Priestia megaterium: one gene and its partner. The protein of the gene in region 2 binds, or shares a complex with, the protein of the main gene of each other region. Links are inferred from orthologs where the notes say so. Each region holds a gene or a part of one and is shown on either strand. Other genes may lie near its edges.

Region 1 (12,139 bases), 3.8 Mb from region 2 along the record:
TTCTATCAAACCCTTTACTCGAAGAAAAACTGTTCTGTTTTACTTGCTCTATTAATTCGTGTAACGATTTATTTGCCACTGCACATGCCCCTTCCTCTTGATTTAACTCAAATTATAAAAGCTGTTTGTAAAAGAGGTATAAAGGATTGTAAAGAAGCATTTACCATAAAATAGGTATTTTAAACCATTTTATTTCATTGACAAAATAAGCGAACGGACGACAGCAACCTTTAAATTTCTGCATTTTCTTAATTTTCTATCTACAAATAGTTCTTTACGCTCGTTTTTCTTCATTCAAATTTTACAAAGTCCTAACAACTAAAAAAAGGCAGCATACCGAGGTATACTGCCTTTTGATTAAATATGAGAACGTAAATACGCATCAATAAACGGATCTAGATCTCCATCCATTACACTTTGCGTGTTTCCGACTTCCGTATTTGTGCGGTGATCTTTTACTAACGAATACGGATGGAATACGTAAGAACGAATTTGACTTCCCCATCCAATATCTTTTTGTTCTCCGCGGATTTCAGCTAGCTGTTCTTGCTGCTTCTCAATTTCTAACTGATACAACTTAGATTTTAACATCTTCATTGCTTGCTCACGGTTTTTAATTTGTGAACGTTCCGTCTGACAAGATACGACTACATTAGTTGGGAGGTGAGTAATACGAACAGCTGAATCTGTTGTATTGATATGCTGACCTCCGGCACCGCTTGCACGGTACGTATCAACCTTCAAATCTTCCGTACGAATATCAATTGAAATTTCATCGTTAAATTCCGGCATTATGTCGCACGATACGAATGACGTATGACGACGGCCTGATGAATCAAACGGAGAAATACGAACGAGACGATGAACGCCTTTTTCAGCTTTTAAATACCCGTACGCATTATGGCCTTTAATTAAAAGCGTTACACTTTTAATACCAGCTTCATCCCCAGGTAAGTAATCAAGTGTTTCTACTTTGAAACCTTTTTTCTCCGCCCAGCGCGTATACATACGTAGTAACATTGAACCCCAATCCTGTGATTCTGTTCCACCAGCACCTGGGTGCAATTCTAAAATGGCGTTATTTTTATCATACGGCTCGCTTAAAAGCAGCTGTAATTCAAAGTCGTTCATGCCTGAAATAAGCTCTTTTAGTTCACTAACTAGTTCTTCTGCTAAATCTTCATCGTATTCTTCTTTTACAAGTTCATGAGATATCTGTAAATTTTCGTATGTTTCATCTAAGTGGTTAAATTGATTTACTGCATCTTTTAAACCATTGGCTTCATTAATAACAGTCTGAGCTGCCTGCTGGTCATTCCAAAAATTTGGATCAGCCATAGTCTCATCTAATTCATCGATACGAGCTTGTTTTGTATCGAGGTCAAAGAGACCCCCTAAAGTCCGCTAATCGCTTAGCTGTTTTGTCAAGTTCTTGCTTAATTTCTACTAAATCCATGAGTTAAACACCTCTATTTTATTTTTGACGCACAGGAAGGAAATGAGAAGACTCATTTCCTTCCTGTACTAGTTCATTCTATACTAATTGACTCTTATTTTATGATTCTTTACCGCAGCAGTTTTTATACTTTTTGCCACTTCCACAGATACAAGGATCATTTCGGCCAACTTCTATCGCATTTACTTTTGGCTTCTTCTTAGCCGGCGCGTCTCCTTCTTTTGGATGAACAGCCGCCTGACCTTGCGCTACTTCTTGACGCTCAAGGTTGTTGTTAATTTCTGCTTTCATGATATACTTCGTCACTTCTTCTTCAATGGTTGCAATCATATTTTCAAACATCGCAAAACCTTCCATTTGGTATTCGCGAAGAGGATCTGTTTGGCCGTACGCACGAAGGTGGATACCTTGGCGAAGCTGATCCATCGTATCGATATGATCCATCCATTTAGAATCAACTGCTCTAAGAACAACTACTTTTTCGAATTCACGCATTTGTTCTTCAGGGAGCTGCTCTTCTTTTTCATTATAACGAGCTTTTGCATGATCTACCAGCAGTTCTACCATTTCTTCAGGCTCTTTACGGCGAAGATCTTCTTCTGTGACTTCACCTTCCTCAAGAACATTAGCATTTACGTAATCAATAATCGCTTGTAAATTCCATTCTTCTTCTAATTCTTCACGCGGTGTATTTACCTCAACCACACGCTGTAGCGTTGATTCAATCATACGTTCTACAATCGCACGTAAGTTGTCTGAATCAAGCACTTCAAAGCGCTGTTTGTAAATAACTTCACGCTGCTGACGAAGAACATCATCATATTGAAGCAATTGTTTACGCGCATCAAAGTTATTACCTTCAACGCGTTTTTGAGCGGATTCAACAGCTCTTGTTACAATTTTACTTTGAATTGGCTGTGAATCATCCATACCAAGACGATCCATCATCGCCATCATATTATCAGAACCAAATCGGCGCATTAATTCATCTTCCATGGATAGATAGAATTGAGACACCCCTGGGTCCCCTTGACGTCCAGCACGTCCGCGGAGCTGATTATCAATACGGCGTGATTCATGACGCTCTGTACCAATTACAGCAAGACCTCCAGCTTCAACGACACCTTCACCTAGTTTAATATCCGTACCACGACCGGCCATATTCGTTGCGATTGTTACCGCACCTTTGTGACCCGCATTCTCGATAATATCCGCTTCACGCTCATGCTGTTTTGCATTTAAAACGTGATGGCGAATGCCTTTTTTCTTTAATAATGCTGATAAAACTTCAGATGTTTCAATCGCAACTGTACCAACAAGAACAGGCTGTCCTTTTGCGTGGCGCTCGGCAATATCTTCCACTACCGCATTAAACTTGCCTTCCATTGACTTGTAAATTAAATCCGCTTTATCATCACGTGAAATTGGCTTGTTTGTCGGAATAACGACAACGTGCATGTTGTAGATATTACGGAATTCTTCTTCTTCCGTTTTAGCTGTACCCGTCATACCTGATAATTTTTCATACATACGGAAGTAGTTTTGGAATGTAATTGTAGCTAACGTCATGCTTTCATTTTGAATCTCAACGTTCTCTTTAGCTTCGATAGCTTGATGCAAGCCGTCACTAAAACGTCTTCCTTTCATCAAACGACCAGTAAATTGGTCAACGATTACGACTTGATCTTCATCAATTACATAATCCACATCGTTTTGCATCGTTACATGTGCTTTAAGCGCTTGGTTGATGTGATGGTTTAGCGCTACGTGTGAAATATCAAATAAGTTTTCAATGCCAAATGCGCGCTCGGCTTTTGACATACCTTCTTCGGTTAGCTGAACGCTTTTTGTTTTGATATCAAAAGTAAAATCGGTTTCTTTATCAAGCGTGCGAACGAATGCATTAGCTTGAATATAAAGCGCAGTCGATTTCTGTGCGCTGCCGGATATAATAAGCGGCGTACGTGCTTCATCAATTAAGATAGAGTCAACTTCATCGATTACAGCAAAATGAAGCGGACGTTGAACCATTTGTTCTTTATAAAGCACCATGTTATCACGTAAATAGTCAAATCCTAGTTCATTATTTGTACTATACGTAATATCCGCTGCATATGCTTCTTGTTTTTCTTCACGCGTTAAATGGTTTAAGTTTAACCCTACTTTCAAGCCTAGGAATTCATATAAACGACCCATTTCACTAGCATCACGGCTCGCTAAGTATTCATTGACTGTTACTACATGTACACCTTTGCCTGTAATGGCGTTTAAGTATACAGGCATAGTAGCTGTCAACGTTTTACCTTCACCCGTTTTCATTTCCGAGATATTCCCTTCATGCAGAGAAATACCCCCCATTAGCTGAACTTTGTACGGATACATGCCTAACACACGTTTCGCTGCTTCACGTACAACCGCAAAAGCTTCATCTAATAGGTTATCGAGCGATTCACCATTTTGGTAGCGTTGTTGAAATTCAGCTGTTTTTTCACGAAGCTGATCGTCCGTTAAAGACGCTATTTCAGGACCTAACGCATCAATTTGGTCCGCCATTTTTTCTAAACGGCCGATTTGGCGCTGATTGCCGTCAAACACTTTTTTAAATAATCCAAGCATATTAAAACGCTCCTCTATTTATAATCAGTACATTTTATACTATTTTCATTCATATCTGTATCTTTCATTATAAAACATTCTGAGTAAAATTGTAACATTGCAGCTAAACAAGTAGCAACTTGTACCCTTTTTCGTCTGTCTCTTTACTAGTACTACTCTATTAAGGAGTTATTTTCTATTGTGATTTTCCCTGCCTCACTCTTACAATAAAAAAGGGGAATGTAGAATGAACGTTCAAACGATTACGAAAGAACAAGCTTGGGAAGTCCGACATATCGTCATGTGGCCTCATAAAGATTTCAGTTATGTTCAGCTGAAAGAGGATCCATCAGGCATGCACTATGGACTGTTTGAAAAAGGAGAGTTAAAATCAGTTGTTTCCTTATTTATAACAGGTGATGAAGCTCAATTCCGGAAATTTGCTACGCTCAAAGAAGAACAAGGAAAAGGGTACGGCAGTCATTTGCTAAAAGAGGTTTTGTTCAAACTCAAGAATCTTGGGATACGAAGGGTCTGGTGTAACGCACGAGAAAATAAAGTATCTTTTTATCAGGCATTCAAAATGAAAGAAACCACGCGTGTATTCACCAAATCTTCTACACGCTATGTAGTTATGGAACTATTTTTTTAAACAGCTAAAAAAGCAGCGTGCGGAAGCACGCTGCTTTTATTTTACTGCTCTTATTTAAGAAAGACTGTAACCTTTAGTTTGGTTCAATCAATCCATATCGGCCATCTTTTCTTCGGTACACAACGTTTGTAATGTTTGTCTCAGCATTTGTAAATACAAAGAAACTATGTCCTAACATATTCATTTGTAAAATAGCCTCTTCGCTATCCATTGGTTTTAAATTAAATCGTTTTGTACGAACTAGCTCTAATTCATCCTCTTCAGTTGCAACAGCTACGTTCGCTTCACTTTCTAATGCTGCAAATAGATACTTCTCAGCACCTTTTTCACGCATTTTTCGATTCACTTTTGTTTTATGTTTACGAATTTGACGCTCTAATTTATCTAGGACAAGATCGACAGCTGCGTATAAATCACTGTGGGTCTCTTCAGCTCTCAATACGAGATCATTCATTGGGATTGTGACTTCTATTTTTTGATCGTTATTGTAGACTTTTAAGTTTACATTTACGTCAGCAGTTGGTGTCTCGTCGAAATAACGCTCTAACTTACCAAGCTTTTTCTCTACGTATTCCCTAATTGCTGGAGTCACCTCAATGTTTTCACCGCGAATGTTATACATCATGTTCGAACTCCTCCTTTAATCCATTGCTATACCTCTACAATTCTACAATACCCGACACAATCCCTTCCTAAACTATTAAAATTTTTAGAAAATTTAGTGAAAATTTTTGGAACCTGAGAAAAGTTTATGAAAAAACCAAAAAAATAGACCTTCTTCATAAGAAGAAGGGTTGTATTTTTTACGCAAAATTAATTTTTTTTATCGTAAAACATCCCATCAAACGATTTCATTTCGTAAGGGTTTACATAGCTGTTATTATGCTTTTTTTTCACTTTTAGCAAACGGAGATCTTCCATGATTCGATGCCGGATGAAGATCAGATTTTGATCAATCGTCTTATTCATTTCGACAATTTTCTTACCCATCCATTCATGATCTCTACTTTTTGGCGGCAGCTTCTCCATGAGGTCACGTCTTTTTAATAGAAGATACTCTAATTTCTGAATGTCCTCTTCTCGATTTTTGTCAGAAAATATTTGAGTAAGTCGGTAAATCTCGTCAGTTATCTGATACAGTTCGTTTATCATATTTATGCTTGGCCGCCGCTTCCATGGACTTGCTGGCGGTGAAGCTGCACAACTTGCTTCCACGTATCGCGGAACTCTGTTACATATTGTTCGGCTTCATCCAAGCTCTCTATGTCATTTTTTGTGTTCGCTTCAATTAAACACTGGTTGATATAGTCATACATAGTCATCATAGACTTAGCAACTTGCACGTTTGTATCAAGGGTAATCATTAATTCTTGAATAATATTTTGTGCTTTTAACAAATTCGTATTTTTTAGCTCAATATTTTTTTCCTGTATGCCTGTTCGTGCAAGTTTGATAAATTTCAAACACCCGTTATACAGCATAAGCGTTAACTCTCCTGGAGAGGCAGTCTGAACAGCTCCCTGCTGATACGCTTGATATGGATTATTTGCTGCCATAAACGTTCACTCCTTCTTAACTAAAATATTGCGATAACTGCGCGCTTTGAGCATTTGCATTTTGAATGGCTTTCTCCATTGCTGTAAACTGACGATAATACCGGTCCTCTACTTGTGTGAGCCTGCTTTCAAAACTAGTAATTTGGCTGTTTACGCTTTTTAAATTCCGCCCAAGCAAAAATTGTTCACTTGTCCATGTTGAACGGCCAGCGCGCTGCTCAACTTTGGATACGGTTTGAGTAATCGTATCTCGTAAACGTCGTACAATCCCTTTTTCACTTGTTGTACTTCCACTTTTCATAAATAAATCCATAACAGACTGCGGGTCTTTTTCAATTGCTTCTTTTAATTTAGTCCCGTCACCTTCAATCACTAGCTTGCCTCGATCACTATAGTTTGCGCTAGTTGAAATACCGATGTCCGTTAGCTGTGAAAATGCTCCGCTCACTCCTGATACAGAGGCATACCAGTTAGAACGCATTTGATTCAGCCCGCTTGATAAAATTGTGTCTCCTTTTAACAAACCGCTTTTTGCTTTATCATCCCACTGCTCAGCTTGTTTGTCCGTTAGCTTTTCTCTTTCTTGATCCGTCAAAGGCTGATAGTTTCGGTCTCTTTCTTCGGTAATCTTTCCATTAATTTTCTCAATCAGCTCATTATATTTAGTCACAAAATCTTTGATTGTATCAAATACTTTTTGCGTATCATTGCTTACGTTAACGCGCACATCTCCTGTGAAATTATTTTGAAGGGTATAGGTAACGCCTCCCGTTGTAAATGTATTAGACTTACGAGTTGTTTCTAGACCGTTTAGCGTAAATTTTGCGTCTGTTCCTTTCGCATTACCGGCAAGCTGTAGAAACCCCGTTGTCAAAAATGCTCCTGAAAAAACCATATTGGATCCATCTGGACTGTCAACAGAAGATAAATTCCCCGTATCTTTACGAGTCATGACAACTTTATTCGTTCCTTCATCAAAAAAAGCTGAAATGCCTACTTTTGAATTACTGATTTGTGTGAGAAGGGTGTTTAATGAGGTGGAACCATCAAATTCAAATGGCGTACTTCCCCCATCTTGAATATTTCCTGTTGCTTTGCCTGTACTATCATAAGTTGTCATAGAAAAGTTCAGCACATTTTGCTGATACGAGAACGCTTCAATTGTACTGCCGCTTGTTAATGTGGTACCAAACGTCATTTCACCTGTGTCTTCGTTAATAAATACTTCATTAGAATTTATAGTTCCCGCCGCTGTTCCTATTCTTACGGTATACGCTTTACTTGTACCATCCGTGGTAACGGATATAGAGTTTAAAGTGCCTGTGTTCTGATTTACAGCAGAAACAGCACCTTTAGCTAATTTCACTGTACTAGTATCCGCACTTAATGTTATGGCGGCTTGTTCCACTGTTTTCTCAGTCCAAACACTTGAATCCATCGACCCGCGTTGAGACCACAAGCTTTTCGTCGGATCCATACTAGAATCAATACTGGTGCTAATAGTCTGAGCAGCAGTCGCCATTGTCACGTTTGAAAGGGTATAAGACGCATTTCCTGCTGAGGAAGTAGCTGCTGCTTTTACTTTTGTTTCATCTGCTGAAGATACCGTTTTGGACGAATAAGAAGACTGCAAGGTCATATTAAAAGCAAGATTATTAAAGTCTGATAACAGCAAATTCATAGAGCGATAATCGTCGCGCTGCCACTCTAACGTTTGCTTTTGTTTTTTCATCTTATCAATAGGCATTCGTTCAGCCTTCATTAAATCACTGACGATTTGATCAATATCCATCCCACTTGCTAATCCACTTACTCTTACCACTTACCATCACCACCGTTTTTTTATTCATCTATCCATCAACTGCTAGCCATAAAATATAAGTATATTTTTTCGAATCTCCCTATTCGTTCATAGGTTCACCACTTCTCTATTTTGTATCGGTAAAACGAACATTTTTTTCATAGGTCAAAGGGTGCAAGATAGAAAAAGCTCACTTATTTTTTTACAATAAGTGAGCTTTTTATTATTGGCCAAACAAGTTCAGTTTCTGGGATAAATTCCTTTGAATATCCTTAGGAATAAGGTATGGTGCTAGATTTATAATATCTCGTAACGAATCAATGGTTACAGAGGCAGATAAATTTATATATTCATCCGTTGTATCTGCTTGCTCAAACGAAATGGAATCTGGCAAATTATTGAGCAGAGTAATTTCATTCATTTCTTTATCGACCGTGACATCAGAAGACTCGTTAATATTTAAGCGATCCCATACAAGAGACCTCGGAATCGGCATTCTTCCTAAATGCACACTATTCACCTTCAAAACAAGCTTTCCATTCTCGGCATTTGGTGTTACATCAACTACAAACTGTGATTCCATAAAAGATACTACATGTTTATTAATATAAAATTTTATATGTTCCGGAAGCAACTCCGCTTCTGCTCCCTCAACCGTTTCATCATTTTCATAAAGGTAGCTGCGCAAATAATCGTTAACATCGCTCTCGCTCAATCGGTAGCCTAAAATAGGGGAGCCTCCGTTCAGTTCTAGCGACGTCGCACGAGCGGACTTTTCTTGTGCTAGTGAAGATAATGAAGCAGTCTGATCAAGCTTTTCAACATTTCTAACTGGACTAACGAAAAAATACAACCCAAATAAAAGGATAATAAATAGAAAAATAACAGCTATAAATTTTCTCAAACACACGCACCCTTTCAAACATTCTTCTTGGAACATAATACCGATTTATCTTTTATCATACAAGATAAATAAGATGTATGTCGAAAACTTGTATAAAATGTACGTATATACTCGACATCCCAAATGGCGAATAAGTCTATAGTGAATAAAACGAGTCTTGTTCGACTTAAAATGCGTCGATTTTAGTAACTTAAAGTCGATTTTTATAGGAATTTGATAATTGGCACACTTCTTGCTTATTATAAAGGTAAGGGGAGGAATTTCTATTTATATTTTCAGAATTTACTTTATTTTCTAATAGTCTTTCGATAATTTTAAAGGAGTGAATACGATGGGAAACAAAACAGAATCACACGGAAAGTTAAAGCAACGTCACGTTTCCATGATTTCCATTGCAGGTATTATCGGGGCCGGCTTGTTTGTAGGAAGCGGATCCGTTATTAACGCAACAGGCCCAGCAGCAGTAGTTTCATATGCAGCAGCCGGACTGTTAGTCGTTCTATTAATGCGTATGCTCGGTGAAATGGCTATGGTAAATCCAGATAAAGGTTCATTCGCGACATATGCTCAGCAAGGAATTGGCCCGTGGGCAGGTTATGCTGTTGGATGGCTTTACTGGTTTTTCTGGCTAATTGTAATTGCAATCGAAGCCACTGCAGGAGGAGCAATTGTTCATGAATGGCTCCCTTCCGTACCAATTTGGCTTTTAAGCTTAATCTTAACCTTTGCATTAACCTTAACAAACTTATTCTCTGTCAAATCATTTGGAGAATTTGAATATTGGTTTGCAATGATTAAAATTGTGGCAATCGTTGCTTTTATGGGAATCGGTTTAGCTATTATTTTCGGATTAATCCCAGGTACATCTTCACCTGGTTTAGCTAATTTAACGGGGCACGGAGGCTTTATGCCAAAAGGTACGAACTCTATCTTTTTAGGAGTTATTACCGTTATTTTCTCTTATTTTGGAGCTGAAATTGCGGCTATTGCAGCTAGTGAATCAGAAAATCCAGCAAAAGCTATTACAACTGCTATTCGCAGTGTCGTATGGCGAATTTTAATTTTCTATATTGGTTCAGTTGCTATTTTAGTAACTCTTTTACCTTGGAACTCAGCTGATTTACTAAAAAGTCCGTACGTAACAATGTTAGAAATGGTCAACATTCCAGCAGCTGCACAAATTATGAATTTAGTCGTATTAGTATCCGTTTTGTCTTGCTTAAACTCTGCTTTATATACGAACTCGCGAATGATTTTATCATTAGCTCAAAAAGGACAAGCTCCTCGTGCTTTAGCAAAGGTAAGCAAATCAGGCGTGCCGGCAAGAGCCGTATGGATTAGCACAGCTGCCGCATATGTATGTGCTATCTTTAGCTTCGTTTCGCCGGATAAACTCTTTTTATTCTTAGTTAATGCATCAGGAGCCATTGCTCTTATTGTGTACTTAGCTATCGCTATTTCGCATTTACGCCTGCGTAAGAAAATGATTCAAGCCAACCAGCCAATTAAAGGAATGAAAATGTGGTTGTTCCCGTATTTAACATACGTAACAATTGCTGTTATTACCGTGATCTTCTTATCAATGGCATTTATTGATTCGATGCGCTCACAGTTTTTCTTAACTCTTGGATTAACCGCTGTTGTTCTTCTTTCATACTCATTCATCAAAAAAACAAATAACAAGCGACCTGACGATCAATTTTCCGAGTCAGAAAATATTGCAAAATAAAAAAAGCCGCATCTGCGGCTTTTTTTATTTTGTTTTTGATTATTTCTCAACCGATATGTCACGATGAAGGTTTCGAAGCGGCTGAGGAGGGCAAATACGTCGCGTTGCGTAAGAAACAATAAAAATAGTTAACAACCCGCCTACCATCGCAAATGTACGAAATGGAAACATGACCACCCCGTCTTCTATCATCGGATACGGAAGCAGCGCTTTTAAATGAAGCAGCGGTTCCCCTCCACCGATTCGAAGAACAAGAGACACAATGAATCCAGCCAAAGATCCGTACCAGTTTGCTCCTTTAAAGAACAAAGCGCAAACCAATTGTGGAAAAAGAATACAATACACTAGGTCCCCTGATAAATACCATAAGGAGTAGACACTCTCAGAGTTTAAAGCAATTAAAGTTGCTCCAGTTCCAATGATAATGATAGAACGTTTAATAACTTTATCTAACTGCGCCTGTGTCGCATTTGGTTTTACAATCGGACGATACACGTTCCAAGCTGCCATTCCCGAAGCTGAAAGTAACGAAGCCGCTACTGCAGCCATGACGGCAGCAGCTAGTCCTCCAAGCGCAATCGCTCCTACTAAATCAGGCGTTAGATATTTAAATACGTATGTTAAAATCATAGACGCGCTCTCAGGGCTTGACGCTCCAAATGAAGACCAGTCCGCACTGTAACCAATCATTCCTATTAAAGTTGGAGGCAAGGCCGCTAGAGCGCAAAAAATGCCGGCTGTAATAGATAGCCACATTGCTGCTTTTTCATTTTTAGCAGATAACACGCGCTGAAAATAAATCTGCCATGGAATACCACCAAAAATAAGTAAAAATGTGCTATCCCACCATTGCCAATATGTATTTCCCCATTTTGGATCTTCCCAGCCTTTTAATGGAGGAAATAAATGAAGAGAACCAGTCATACCTTCTGAATAAGTAGAAAAAACGGCTCCCACCCCTCCCGTATTCGAAAATGCAAAAGGAAGCACCAGAAATAATCCTAAAAACATAATAGAAAGCTGTAAGATATCGGTATGTGCTACTGCCCACAAGCCGCCAATCACGGTGTATGCAATGGCAATAAGTGCGGAAAGAATGATGGAAATTGAAAAACTGAGGCCTAAAATCACACCGAATGTTGTTCCTAAAGCAGTTAAGATAGCTGCGCTCCAAAACAGCTCTCCTAATATAGCTGGAAAATAAAGAACCGTAGCCATTTTCTTACCGAAACGAGATTCTAGAGGATCGAGCATTGTCATAAACTCAAACCTTCTCATCTTTCTAGCAAAAAAGATACCGCCTAAAATTAAGCTGATTGAATAACACCATGGCGCTTGCGTCCAAGTCAGTCCTGAGGAATAAACAGTTTCGGCCGTTCCAGCAATATACCCTCCACCTACCCAAGTAGCGGTCATTGTGAACATTGAAATCCATAGCGGCATAGA
Region 2 (12,095 bases):
AAACTTCTTACGTTCTAGCTCACCTTTTTCCATCGGTTCCTCCAACCAGACTGTTTTAAAATGAGAATGTTTGTAATTCCTCTCCTCTAAAAATTAATATAATGCCCTAATTAATTTACTTGTCTCAAATAGATAAAAAGAGACCCTAGAAAACCTAGAGCCTCTTTTATATTTAAAATTAACGAAGAAGTTGTAACACTCCTTGTGGTTGTTGATTCGCTTGCTTTGCGACTGTACCTTTCAGTTACAGAATAGACTATATCTTCATCCATGTTTTTTCATGGAGCTGGGCACTTCGAACAGTTTTCACTGCCCTACGAGATTCATAATCATAGTTTTCACCTTAGACCGTATTCTCTAGTCGTTGAACCTTCTCCAGAGTTTCCTCACAGGAGCTTGGCTGCTGATTATCCATTATGTTATCTTCATCATTTTCAAACCGTTACGCTTACCGTTTGCAGTTACGTTGTGGTTGATAAAACTTTAGGAAGTCCCAGCAATTCACCCAGTTATACTCTAGCTCGTTACCAAGCTAGACGCCCTTTAATCAATTACCTCAAGAGTTGTAGAACTCCTTGAGGCATCTGGTTAGATTGAGCCAACATTGCTTGTGATGCTTGAGAAAGAATTGAATTCTTTGTTTGTTCCATCATTTCTTTCGCCATCGTGCGAACATTTATTTTCATAAATGACTAGACTATATCTTCACCCTCTTATATCAGTAGGGGCCGGGCACTTCGGATTCACAATACTGATGGTTATTGTTTCACCTATGGATTTCATCATCATAGCATTTGCCTTAGATGGTCTATCCTAGTCGTTGAACCTTCTCCACTTTTTCAAGACAGGAGCTTGGCTGCTGATTGCCCAATCTTTTCTTTTTTCGCGCCATCACGCTTGTCATTTCTAACTACGTTGTGGCAAGAAAAGGTCTAAGGGGTTTCCAGCAATTCACCCAATAATAATCACTAGCCGTTACCAGCTAGGACGACTGTGCTTGTAACTGCTTATGCAGCTAAAGCATAATCTACGTCACGGATACGAGATTCCGCAGCAGTGATGTTTTCAGAAGATGTGTTTAAATTGTTAATTGTGTGATCTAGACGATTTTGATATGCCCCAAGTTTAGAACGCTCACCTGATACATTTTCAATTGCTTTACTTATCTTAGTGATCGCTGCTTCCGCACCTTTTTGTGTTGTCAAATCGATATTATTAAGACTTAAACTATTAGTGTCTATTTTGTTGATATCGACTTTCATGGTTTGGTTTGCATTAGCACCAATGTGCATTGTTAAAGCGTTGTTAGTAGTTGTAATAGTTGAAGTTTCACCACCCCCAATTAATGCTGAATCAACAGTCATGTTTAGTTCAAAGCTACCTGCCTTAAACTCATTATCAGTGATTTTTAAGCCCGCACCACTACTGAATTCAGTGTTACCTGAAGTTCCTTCGATAGCAAGGTCACCAGCGCTCGCATACGTTGCGTTTAAATTGAAGTCCATAGAACCTTCTTTAGCTACACCTGTTGCTACCCCCCCAATTGTGAACTTAGTAGCTGTTCCATCAGGAGTTGTACCTGTTAATGAGCCACCCGCTGTTGTATCAAATCCCGCTGCACTAGCTACTTCTACCCCATCGCTATTCTTTAATGAGACATCGAACGTATCTGCTACGCCTGTAGATTTCAACTCTAATGTATAGTCTCCAAGTTCTAAACCTACTACATTAGTAGAAGTTAATGTGAAATCAGACGATGCATCTAAGCCAGTTGTGTTTGTTTTTACATCAGCACCTACAGTAGCTGCATTTGTTGCTGTTGCTGTGTACGTATCAGCTTTAAGATTTCCATCAACGACTTTAGCTCCCCCAAGGCTTAAGTTATCATCAGATATAACTGCGTTGTTACCAACACTACCATTTAATAATTTCTTTTGATTGAACTCAGTTGTATTAGAAATACGGTCAACTTCATCTTTAAGCTGAGAAACTTCTTTCTGAATCTCTTTACGATCAGAGTCAGTAGCAGTGTCATTTGAAGATTGAACTGATAGTTCACGCATACGCTGTAAAATATCGTGCGTTTCGTTTAGAGCACCCTCAGCAGTTTGAATTAGTGAGATACCATCTTGAGCATTCTGTCCAGCTTGGTCTAATCCACGAATTTGCCCACGCATTTTTTCGGATATAGCAAGCCCTGCAGCATCATCAGCGGCACTATTAATACGCAGCCCCGAAGACAACTTCTCCATTGATTTACTTTGTGCATTGTTTGCATTGTTAAACTGACGATACGTGTTCAACGCTGCAATATTGTGATTAATTCTCATTTTCCTTTACCTCCATATAATTAGTTTTACTTCTTGGTTACATCCTTGTATTTAAGAAGTTTCCTGCTTAATTTATAGTTAAGCAGGATCTGACAGTAATCAAACATATACCTCTAGGAAATATGTTCATACTATATATCGACAGAGCTACTAAGTTGTTTATATTATGAATTCATTTTCATTTAATTTTTTCTATTTACTAGCCAAACATTTAAACACCGTTAACTTTTTTTAGAAATTATGTACATTGCTGAACAAATTTTAAAATTCGTTCAATCCATTAATCACTCTTTGGTTAATTAAAATTGAATAAAAAGGAAAATAAAAGTTACTTTTATACTAATTATAAGGTACTATATTAATTATGTTGTAACTTTTTATAAACAGGAGATTTTGCTGTAAAAATTAGAAATAACCCTATGAATCACTGTTATTTTATTTAGTCTATTAACTATAATTAAAAGGAGTATTATATGAAAAGAAATTGGAAAAGTTTTGTGATAACATGTTCTGTTGCTTCCTCATTACTTGTATCTATGTCAGCTTCAGTGAGCCCTGCTTATGCAGCGGCAAACGCTAAAAGTTCATCTGTCCAGGTAGCGGCTGCAAAAAAAATTAGTATCTTTAAGCGGGTTAGTTCCAACTCTCAAACTGTCGGTATAGCAGATAAACTAATGAGGGACGAACTTTACGTTAACACTATTTGGCCTACGTATAAATTCAATGGTAAGCTAACATGGAAAGAAAACCCTTATAAAGATGACAGCTGGTCTTTTTATTTCCAAAGCTTAGATATGGTAGGTTATTTGACAAATGCCTACGAGCAAACTCATTCTCAAAAATATTTAGAAAAAGCTAAGTGGTACATAGAAAGCTGGATGAATGCTAATCCATCTCCTACAAAACAAGCAAGCCGCTTTGCTTGGAAAGATCACAGTACAGCAAACAGAGTCGTGACCATGATTCAATTTTGGGAACAATACAAGAATTCAGCTATTTATGATAAAGATTTTGAAAACAAATTAATTGAAATGTTAGAAAAACACGGTGATTTTTTAATGGATGATAAAAATTACTCTGCCGGGAGTAATCATGGAATTTTCCAAGATCGTTCTTTAATTGAATTAGCACTAATCTTTCCAGATATGTCTCACAGTGAGCAATGGTATAAAAAAGGAATGGGTCGTTTAATTACACATGTAGAAGGTGACGTTACAAAAAGCGGTGTTCATAAAGAGCACAGTCCTTCTTATCACCTGCTTGTTCTTAACTTATTTAAAAGCATCAATGGCTTTATCAAACAATTTAACGTGAACGAGCCTAAGCTAAAAGATGGCATTTCAAAAATGGAGGATTATCTAGCTTTTATTGGTAACCAATCTGGTGACTTACCGATGTTAGGTGATTCACAGCCTGAAAGCCTTTATTCCTTAAATCCTAAATCTATAACAAGTCAAAAGCTTTTATATGTTGTCACAAAAGGAAAACAAGGAAAAAAACCTGGTCAAGAAATGGTATACGCAGACGGTGGTACGGCTGTTTTTAAAAATGATTTGAATAATGAAAGACCTTTATACCTTTTATTCACATCTGCCTTCCACTCCACTACTCATAAACATGGGGATGATTTGTCCTTTATCTTAAACTATGGAAAAACTGACTTTTTTGTAGACTCAGGGAAATATAATTATAGTTACACAGATCCTTACAGAGAATACTTTAAAGGTACCTTAGCTCATAATACCGTAACCGTAGATAAAAAATCCTTTCCTATAACGAAGGATCAAGTCAACAAATCTAAAATTAGTTCTTCTGAAATAAATAAAACGTACAGTTATGTAACTGGTAGCCATGAGCTCTATAAAGGAGTAAAAGTAAGCAGAACGCTTGTTTATCTAAAAAACACAAACAGCATTCTTGTGCGTGATGTAATGGAATCAAACAAAAATCATACATACACGGATATATTTAATATCGGAAAAGACGTAGATGTAAAAAAATCTGCAAGCAGAGTGTTTACTCTTACCAGCAAACTTGATCAACAGCAAATTGAACTAATTCAGCTTACAAAAATGAGCACCATCAAAAATTATAAAGGTTCTGCTTCTCCTATTGCTGGATGGCAATCATTAGAATTTAATAAAAAAATGCCAATTACTCAGCTTCAGTTTACGAATAGCAATCAAAAAAATGCTGAATATAAGTTCATTATTAACACTAATACTACCAATGGGGTTCAAAATTATACCGTTAAGAGTACTCCTTCAGCTGACATTTATACGATTGTTTTAAAAAACGGAAAGCGAACGAACGTACAAGTTAAAAAATAATCAAGCTTTTTTACTAAACTTAAACAAAAAAAAGCGAAATGCCGAAGCATTTCGCTTTTTTGCTTAGTTATCTTTCAGCACTATAGCTAACCGCTGTTCGTATGCTTTCACTCATACCTGGATTGGTGATTGTCACGTATACTTTTCCCGCTTTTGAGCCAAGCTGCTTAATTGATAATACTGTTGATGATCCCTCTGATTGCTTGCTTGCAAAGAGCGTTCCTTTTGAACTCGCATTATATACTTTGATAACATCACCTTTAGCAATTTTACTTACAGTTACACTATCTGCTTTTCCTTTATTGTTAATGACTTTCACTTGTGATGATTGCAACGCATTGGATTGTTCCCCAGCGAATGACACCGTTGTGCGTGCGCTTTCCGTCATACCTGAACGTGTAATGCTCACATACACTTTCCCTGCCTTTTGACCAACTTGCTTCGTTGTAAGCGTAAGCGATGTTCCTGTTGATGTTTTAGATGCAAGAACTGTTCCTTTTGAGCTTAAACTATATACTTTGATCATGTCACCTTTAGTAATTCCACTCACTGCAATCACATCATCTTTTCCTTTATTGTTCGTTACTTTCACTTGTGATGACTGTAATGAATTAGACTGCTCCCCTGAGAATGAGGTCGCTACGCGATCACTTTCACCCATTCCTGGGCTCATAACTGTTACATACACTTTTCCTGCTTTTTGACCGATTTGCTTCGCTGTAAGCGTAACTGATGTTCCTATTGATGTTTTAGATGCAAGAACCGTTCCTTTTGAGTTCTCATTGTACACTCTAACGACATCACCTTTGGCAATGCCCGAAACTGCAATTACGTCATCTTTTCCTTTATTGTTTGTGACTTTAATTTGAGATGATTTTAAAGCAGAGGATTTCATAGATGTAATAAATTGATAAGACTTATGTTCTGCATTGCCATAATAATCTTTAATAACAACAAAGTAAGTTCCTTTTTTCAACCAGGTTTGAACTGAGGCATTTCCTGAAACTAATTCGTCATTATTTGTTACAAGCTCTTTATATACATACCCACCACTGTTTTGAATTTTAGCTTGCCAGCTTGCCCCCTCTTGCTGTTTCATTGCTAATGTCACATTTCCATCGTTGGGTACTACTACTTTATAAACATCAGTATCCCCGTCAGAACTGATTGTACCTTTGTATACCTGGTTAAGACTAATAGAATTAGCTGTAGTTAAGCTATTGTTAAATTCTTTTTCATAGTTATTACTTGATGAAAATGATGTTTTTATTTCATAGGGTTCATCTGTTGCATAGCTATAACGTTCTACCGTAATATAGTATGACCCTTTTGGCAAACCTACTTGCATAGTTTCGTATCCTTCAATAAGTTCGCTATCATCTGTAACAAAACTATCAAACTCTTGAGATTTTGAATTTAAAATACTAACTTGCCACTTCAATCCAGCTTTTTGTTTCAAAGAAACAGTAACATTTCCGTTGCTAGGAATATCAACTTTATAGACATCTTTATCATCGTCGTTATTTAATGTTCCTTTATAACTTTGATTTAGCTTCATTGAATTGGCCGTTGTCAAGCTGTTATTAAATTCTTTTTCATAGTTATCACTTTTTTCAAAACCTGCTTTTATCTCATAAGGTTCATCTACTCCGTAGCTATAATATTCTACTGTAATATAGTACAACCCTTTCGGTAAACCTACTTGCCTTGTTTCATAACCATCAATCAATTCGCTATCATCTGTAGTCAAATCTTCGATAACTTTGCCACTGCTAGTTTGAATAGCTGCCTGCCAACGGACCCCCGGTTGTTGTTTCATAGATAAAGTAATGTTTCCGTCACTAGGAACTGTTATTTTATAGACATCTACATCCTCACTGTCGCTTAAATTTCCTTTATATGTTTGGTTTACGTTCATTATGTTTGCAGTAGCTAAGCTATTATTAAACTCTTTTTCATAATTATTGCTTGATGCAAAGCCAACTTTAAATTCATAGCGTTCGTCATAAGATGAATAGTCATATGAACTAATTTCTATGTAGTATGTTCCTTTTGGAAGTCCTACTTCTGCTGAAGCATTACCTTCAATTAACTCACTATCATCTGTTTGGAATGATTGAAATACCTGCCCCTTGCTGTTCAAAATCTTTGCTTCCCAAGTAACTCCATCCCTTTGCTTGACTGACAACGTCACATTTCCGTCGCTCGGCAAAGAAAATTTATAAAAATCATCTTCGTTTTTCCCTTGTTGTAATTTACCATTATAAGCTTTATTTAATTCTACTTGTACAGCATTTGAAATCGCAGCATGTGTGAAAATTGGTTTTACTCCAAAAAAACCAAAACTCACGATAACTAATAGCAAAATTGTTTTTCGTATGGATAAAATCATACTATTCCTCCTTTTATTATTAAATACCTATTAATATTACAATATTTATATAAATATGGATATAAAAACCTATATTTTTACCATTTTATTTTTTTGTAAACTGACAACCAAAATTCTTATCAACTTAATACGATAATTTATTAACATTTTCACTCAACCTATAAACCACCATCGAAATTTGTCGAATCTTTTTTAGGGTAATTAAACCTATTTTTATGGTAAAATCTAAAAAAAGATATTCGTTATATAGTATTATTTTAGACATTTCGTTCTTTAAAGAAAACAAAAGTAGTGAACTTAACTTGTTCAGTTAAAGGCAAACCAGTCGAAAGGCTGGGACGCAAAACCTCAGGTCTAAGGTCTTTAGGACTAGGATAGCTGGGTTTCCTGATATATCAGGGGGTAAAGGAAAACATGAACAATCAGCGTGTCGTTACTGGAAGTATTGGAGCTTCGTATATGAGGCCGCGCATTGTGGCATTCATTCCGGCGCACAATGAAGAAAAATCAATTCGCGACTGCTTGGCGGGTTTAGGCGATCAGCTTCTTCCGAATAATGTGGAGCTCGATGTATTTGTGATTGCAGATAACTGTACGGACCGCACAAAAGAAAAAGCGGAGCTGGCCGGAGATGAATTTGATTTAAATGTAAAAGTACTTGTCACTGAGGGCAATAAACAACGAAAAGTCGGCGCGTTAAATACGGCTTGGAAAAAGATATATGGAGATACACTGGATTTATATAATACGACGCTGACGAAATATCAGCAGCTGTATAAAGAGTCAATTAAAGCGATTTTAGGGATGGATGCAGACAGCCGCTTGGCTCCAAAAGCACTCATTAATTTATGGGAAGATTTAATGACGTCGCGAAACATCGGCGGCGTGATGGCAAAATATACGATGAGAATGCCTAAAAAGAAAAGCTCGCTTTCAAAAGATGATGTGCACTACGAGGAAAAGCTTGCAAGCGGCGAGTACGGCGGACCGATAGCCCGGTGGTGGACACATCAGCAAAAGCAGGATATGGCGAGCTGGCTGTTGGATCTTCAGTATCACGGAGGAAGCACATATGTACTTGGCGGTCAGGCTACGCTGTTTCGTCCTGAAGCGCTTCAAAATATAGTGGAAGAAAATAAGCTTGACGGTCCTTGGCAAAATGACAGCGACGTTGAAGATATGCTTCTGACGTGGCAGCTGCAAAAATCCAACTGGAAAACGTTAATCAGTCCAGGCGCTCGCTGCTTTGTGGATTCGATGAGAAGCTATCATACGTACCGTGAACAGCGTAATAAATGGAAGTCGGGAACCGTTGATTTACTAACAAACGGAAACTTGGACGTCAGAACCAAGCATAAAGGAAAGCTGTGGCGTTCACAGATCAAAACGCTGTGTGATTTACTTATTCGCCTGCTGTTTATTGTATTGTTATCGGCTGCGCTTGCGACCGATCAATTTTACTGGTCGTGGCTTTGGATCATTCCAATTGCTTTAGCTTCTGTCTTAAATATTATGCTCGCTGTCAAAACTCCGATGCACAGGCCGATTGATGTGATACTGGCCGGTCTTTTGATTAGTCCGGAGATTTATCTGTGGGTGAATTTAATTACGTTTGGTCAAGTGTGGCTCGAGAGGCTTGCCGCTAATAAAAAAGACGGCTGGGCGAATCAATACAACGCGGAAAACGGGAAAACGCGCAGTAAATTAGGGCAAGGTATTTTAACGGGCTTTGCATTTACAGGAATGATTGTTGTACTATGCATTTATTTCCGTGATTATTTAACGAGCCCTTCTGTTCAGCAAGCCATTTATCCGTACTTAATGAACGGCTGGATCTTACTGACGTATTTGACAATCTATCAGTCTCTTTATATGTTTTACCAAATTTGGACGCTTCGAAAACCTATTCAAGCGTAAAAAAAGTGATGTCTCTGTTGAGACATCACTTTTTTATAGAAATCGCCTCTTTAAATATTCAGCGATTTTTTGAGGAGCAGCCGGCTGACTAACGATATAGCCTTGAATAAAGGAACATTCATGCTTTTGTAAAAAGGCGAGCTGCTCTTTTGTTTCAACGCCTTCTGCAATTACTTTCATGTTAAGAGCATGAGCTAAATACAAAATGCTTTTTGTAATCGCCTGCTGCTTTCCTTTATCGGTCGCATGTTGAATAAACGTTTTATCGATTTTTAACGTGTTAAATTCGAAGTCTTTTAAATGTGATAGCGAAGAAAAGCCGGTGCCAAAATCATCTAAAGCAAACGTTACGCCGATTTTCTTTAATTCGTCCATGACTTTTTTTACGTGTTCTTCATACTGAATAATAGAGCTTTCCGTCACTTCAAATTCAATGAATGAAGGGTCGATGCTGTAACGGGCTAACGTTTGTTGAATGTGCTCTACAAATCCTCGTTTCAGCAAATGTTTAGACGAAACGTTAATCGAAACGGGCACGGTTTGTAATCCTTGATTTTTCCACTGCTGCAGCTGCTTGCAGACACGCTCGATTACCCAGTCGCCGAGTTCAATAATTAAATGAGTTTCTTCTGCTAAAGGAATAAAGTCTTCTGGTGATACGCGCCCCCATTCCGGGTGATTCCAGCGAATTAACGCTTCGATACTATCAATCTCTCTGCTGTTTGTATGAACCTTTGGCTGATATTCAATAAAAAACTCATCTTGCAGAAGTGCGTTGCGCAGTCCTTTTTCCAGATGATAGCTTTTATACGTCTCGCTGTCCATTAACGGAGAATACAGCTGCCAGTCGCTTCGCCCAATTTCTTTTGCACGGCGCATAGCAAGGTTGGCATTCGTCAATAAGGTTTTCACATCTTCACCGTCATACGGGTAGATACTGATTCCTATACTGGCTGTGACGTACAGAGAAAAGTCGTCAATCGTAATTTCTTTTTCGATTTCTTGAAAAAGAGCTGCGGCTAGTTTTTGACATTCATTTATATGTGCAAGAGATAAAAAACAAATCGCAAGCTCGTCTTCTCCTACTCTAGCTAGCATCACATCTGGCGTTACGAACTTTTTTAACCGATTGGCGATACGCTGCAGCAGGCGATCGCCTACATCGTGGCCTAATGTGTCATTAATATGTTTGAAACGATTTAGCCCTAGATAAAAGACCGCTAATGAATCTCTTTCTTTTTTCATTTGCCGAATGAAATTTTTTAATTCTCTTTCAAACTTTCTTCGATTCGGCAAGTTTGTTACATGATCATGAGTCGCAAGATATTCAACTTGATCCACGTATTTTTTTTCTGCGGTGATATCTTCAATGATGCCGTCTATACGCACCAGCTTGCCGTTTTGATCAAGCGTTGGAATGCATCGATCTTTTACCCATTTTATTTCTCCTGTTTTTGTGGAAATTCGATACTGCTGACGAATCGTTTTTCCTTTTTGCAGCTGATGCTGCGATTTGGCCACAGCTGGTTTATCTTCCGGGTGAATAAAGCTTTCCCACAGATCTCTATCTTCTAAAAATTTAATCGCATTTTCCCCGTAAATGTTGCTAACACCACTGGAGCATACAATCACTTTATTGCTTTGCACATCAACGGACCATATTCCGGCATCCAAATTGTTATAAATCGTTTGAAACTGCTGTTCTTTTTGCTTTAATTCATTCGTAATCACTTTCGATTCGGTAATATCATGAACGACTCCAATTAGCTGTATGACGTTTCCATGCTCATCTACTAGTGCATCCGCTTGCTCAAACACCGTACGTTCTTCACCGTTTGGCCGCATCAGCGCGTATTCAATTTTATAACTTTCTCCCGTTGAAAGTGCCTCTGTAACTGCTTTTTGTAATCTTTTTTGGTCACATTCTTTAATAAATTGAAGAACATCTTTAAAAGAAGGGGTAAAGAGCTGGTTGGGGTTTAATCCGTAAATATTATACAGCTGAGGTGACCAATAGCTTTTATCTTCCGTCACGTCGTAATACCAGCTTCCCACATTCGCAAGCTTTTGCTCCATTTTCAAATGCGTTTCTAACTGAGAAATGTGATTGGAGCGCTCTTGCTCTTTTGAATCATCTCTGCATACGGCATAAACACCCGCTACTTGCTCATTTACGATAATAGGAATGAGCGTAATATATAAATGAAGTTCTTTTTTTGTTTTATGATTGATTGTCGTTGAAAAATGAACTTTTTCTCCTTTTAAAGCACGTTGAAAAAGTTCTTGTGCCTGCTGTTGTTTCGACTTATGTATAAGAGCCGTCAGCTGCTGGCTTTTTTGTTTGTGCTCGTTTCCTGTTAGCTTGAAGGCTGCTTCGTTGCTAAACATGATATCGCCTTCACAGTTGATAAAAAAAATACCTTCACTGTATTCTTTTAAAAGCTGCGTATTCAAACGATCAAGATGTTTCATGATCATGATCGACTGCTCCTTCTCCGTGTTTTTATCTGGCAAGATCTCATGGCGCCTCCTTTTATCTATTTCTTTTATACTATTATAAGCTATATTTGATATATATTTTACTTTATTTTCCCGAAATGAGGAACATATCAGGAAAATATAGCCAAAGGTATTTTTTAAGGCTTTTTTGTTTGGTAAAATAAAACATGTAAAGGAGGGATTATTTGACTTACAGTGCTAAAAAACATAATTTATTTTCTAGAGGTTCTTTTCAAACCGCTGCTTTTCTACTTCTTTTCTCGCCTCTTTTTACTCGTTTGTTTCAGCAGAACGTCTGGGCGTATATACTGGTGTCTTGCATCATCGTTCTTTTTAATTTCATCACCGAGTATATTCTAGTAAAAAGAATCAGCGCTGCGCCTAAAAACTACATTGCTTTTTTCCAAACGATTTGTCTGCCTGTGAACGTACTTCTTCTATGTTTCTTTTATTATGTTACGTAAAAAAGCATCTATCGATTTGATAGATGCTTTTTGATATTATGACTTTTTCAAAAGGCTCGATACATGCTTGGCTACAATCGCTCCTTGACCGGCTGAAGAGCTGATACTAGAAAACAAGGGAGTCGTGCAGGCGTCTCCAATGGCATAAATAGATGGATTGCTG

The links.
Region 1: the proteins of CEQ83_RS27720 (region 2) and fliS are in contact, whole or in part, in a crystal structure (PDB 5MAW), measured with the Bacillus subtilis proteins. The link is inferred for Priestia megaterium from one-to-one orthologs.

Annotation. Positions count from the first base shown.
Region 1 is NZ_CP023317.1:4,828,912-4,841,050, forward strand. Bases 4,559-7,467 are described here. They hold fliS (flagellar export chaperone FliS), read right to left. Parts: upstream 6,260-7,467; coding sequence 5,858-6,259; downstream 4,559-5,857. Other genes in these bases: CEQ83_RS24820 (GNAT family N-acetyltransferase), read left to right, coding at 4,559-4,703; hpf (ribosome hibernation-promoting factor, HPF/YfiA family), read right to left, coding at 4,777-5,328; CEQ83_RS24830 (flagellar protein FliT), read right to left, coding at 5,517-5,855; fliD (flagellar filament capping protein FliD), read right to left, coding at 6,276-7,467. Also shown: CEQ83_RS24805 (alkaline phosphatase D family protein), read right to left, coding at 1-52; preprotein translocase subunit SecA, read right to left, coding at 1,556-4,072; more of CEQ83_RS24820, read left to right, coding at 4,299-4,558; more of fliD, read right to left, coding at 7,468-8,081; CEQ83_RS24845 (hypothetical protein), read right to left, coding at 8,284-8,964; CEQ83_RS24850 (amino acid permease), read left to right, coding at 9,296-10,693; CEQ83_RS24855 (high affinity choline transporter 1), read right to left, coding at 10,733-12,139. UniProt on the Bacillus subtilis protein: Essential for filament assembly. May act as a facilitator of flagellin (hag) secretion. Antagonizes translational repressor CsrA indirectly.
Region 2 is NZ_CP023317.1:1,072,772-1,084,866, reverse strand. The notes cover bases 170-3,034. They hold CEQ83_RS27720 (flagellin N-terminal helical domain-containing protein), read right to left. Parts: upstream 2,331-3,034; coding sequence 1,008-2,330; downstream 170-1,007. Other genes in these bases: CEQ83_RS05480 (heparinase II/III family protein), read left to right, coding at 2,804-3,034. Outside these bases: CEQ83_RS05495 (hypothetical protein), read right to left, coding at 1-33; more of CEQ83_RS05480, read left to right, coding at 3,035-4,660; CEQ83_RS05475 (pre-peptidase C-terminal domain-containing protein), read right to left, coding at 4,728-7,052; CEQ83_RS05470 (glycosyltransferase family 2 protein), read left to right, coding at 7,467-8,969; CEQ83_RS05465 (sensor domain-containing protein), read right to left, coding at 9,003-11,447; CEQ83_RS05460 (NAD(P)/FAD-dependent oxidoreductase), read right to left, coding at 11,969-12,095. UniProt on the Bacillus subtilis protein: Flagellin is the subunit which polymerizes to form the filaments of bacterial flagella. Assembly into flagella requires FliW. Acts as a homeostatic autoinhibitory regulator to control its own cytoplasmic levels.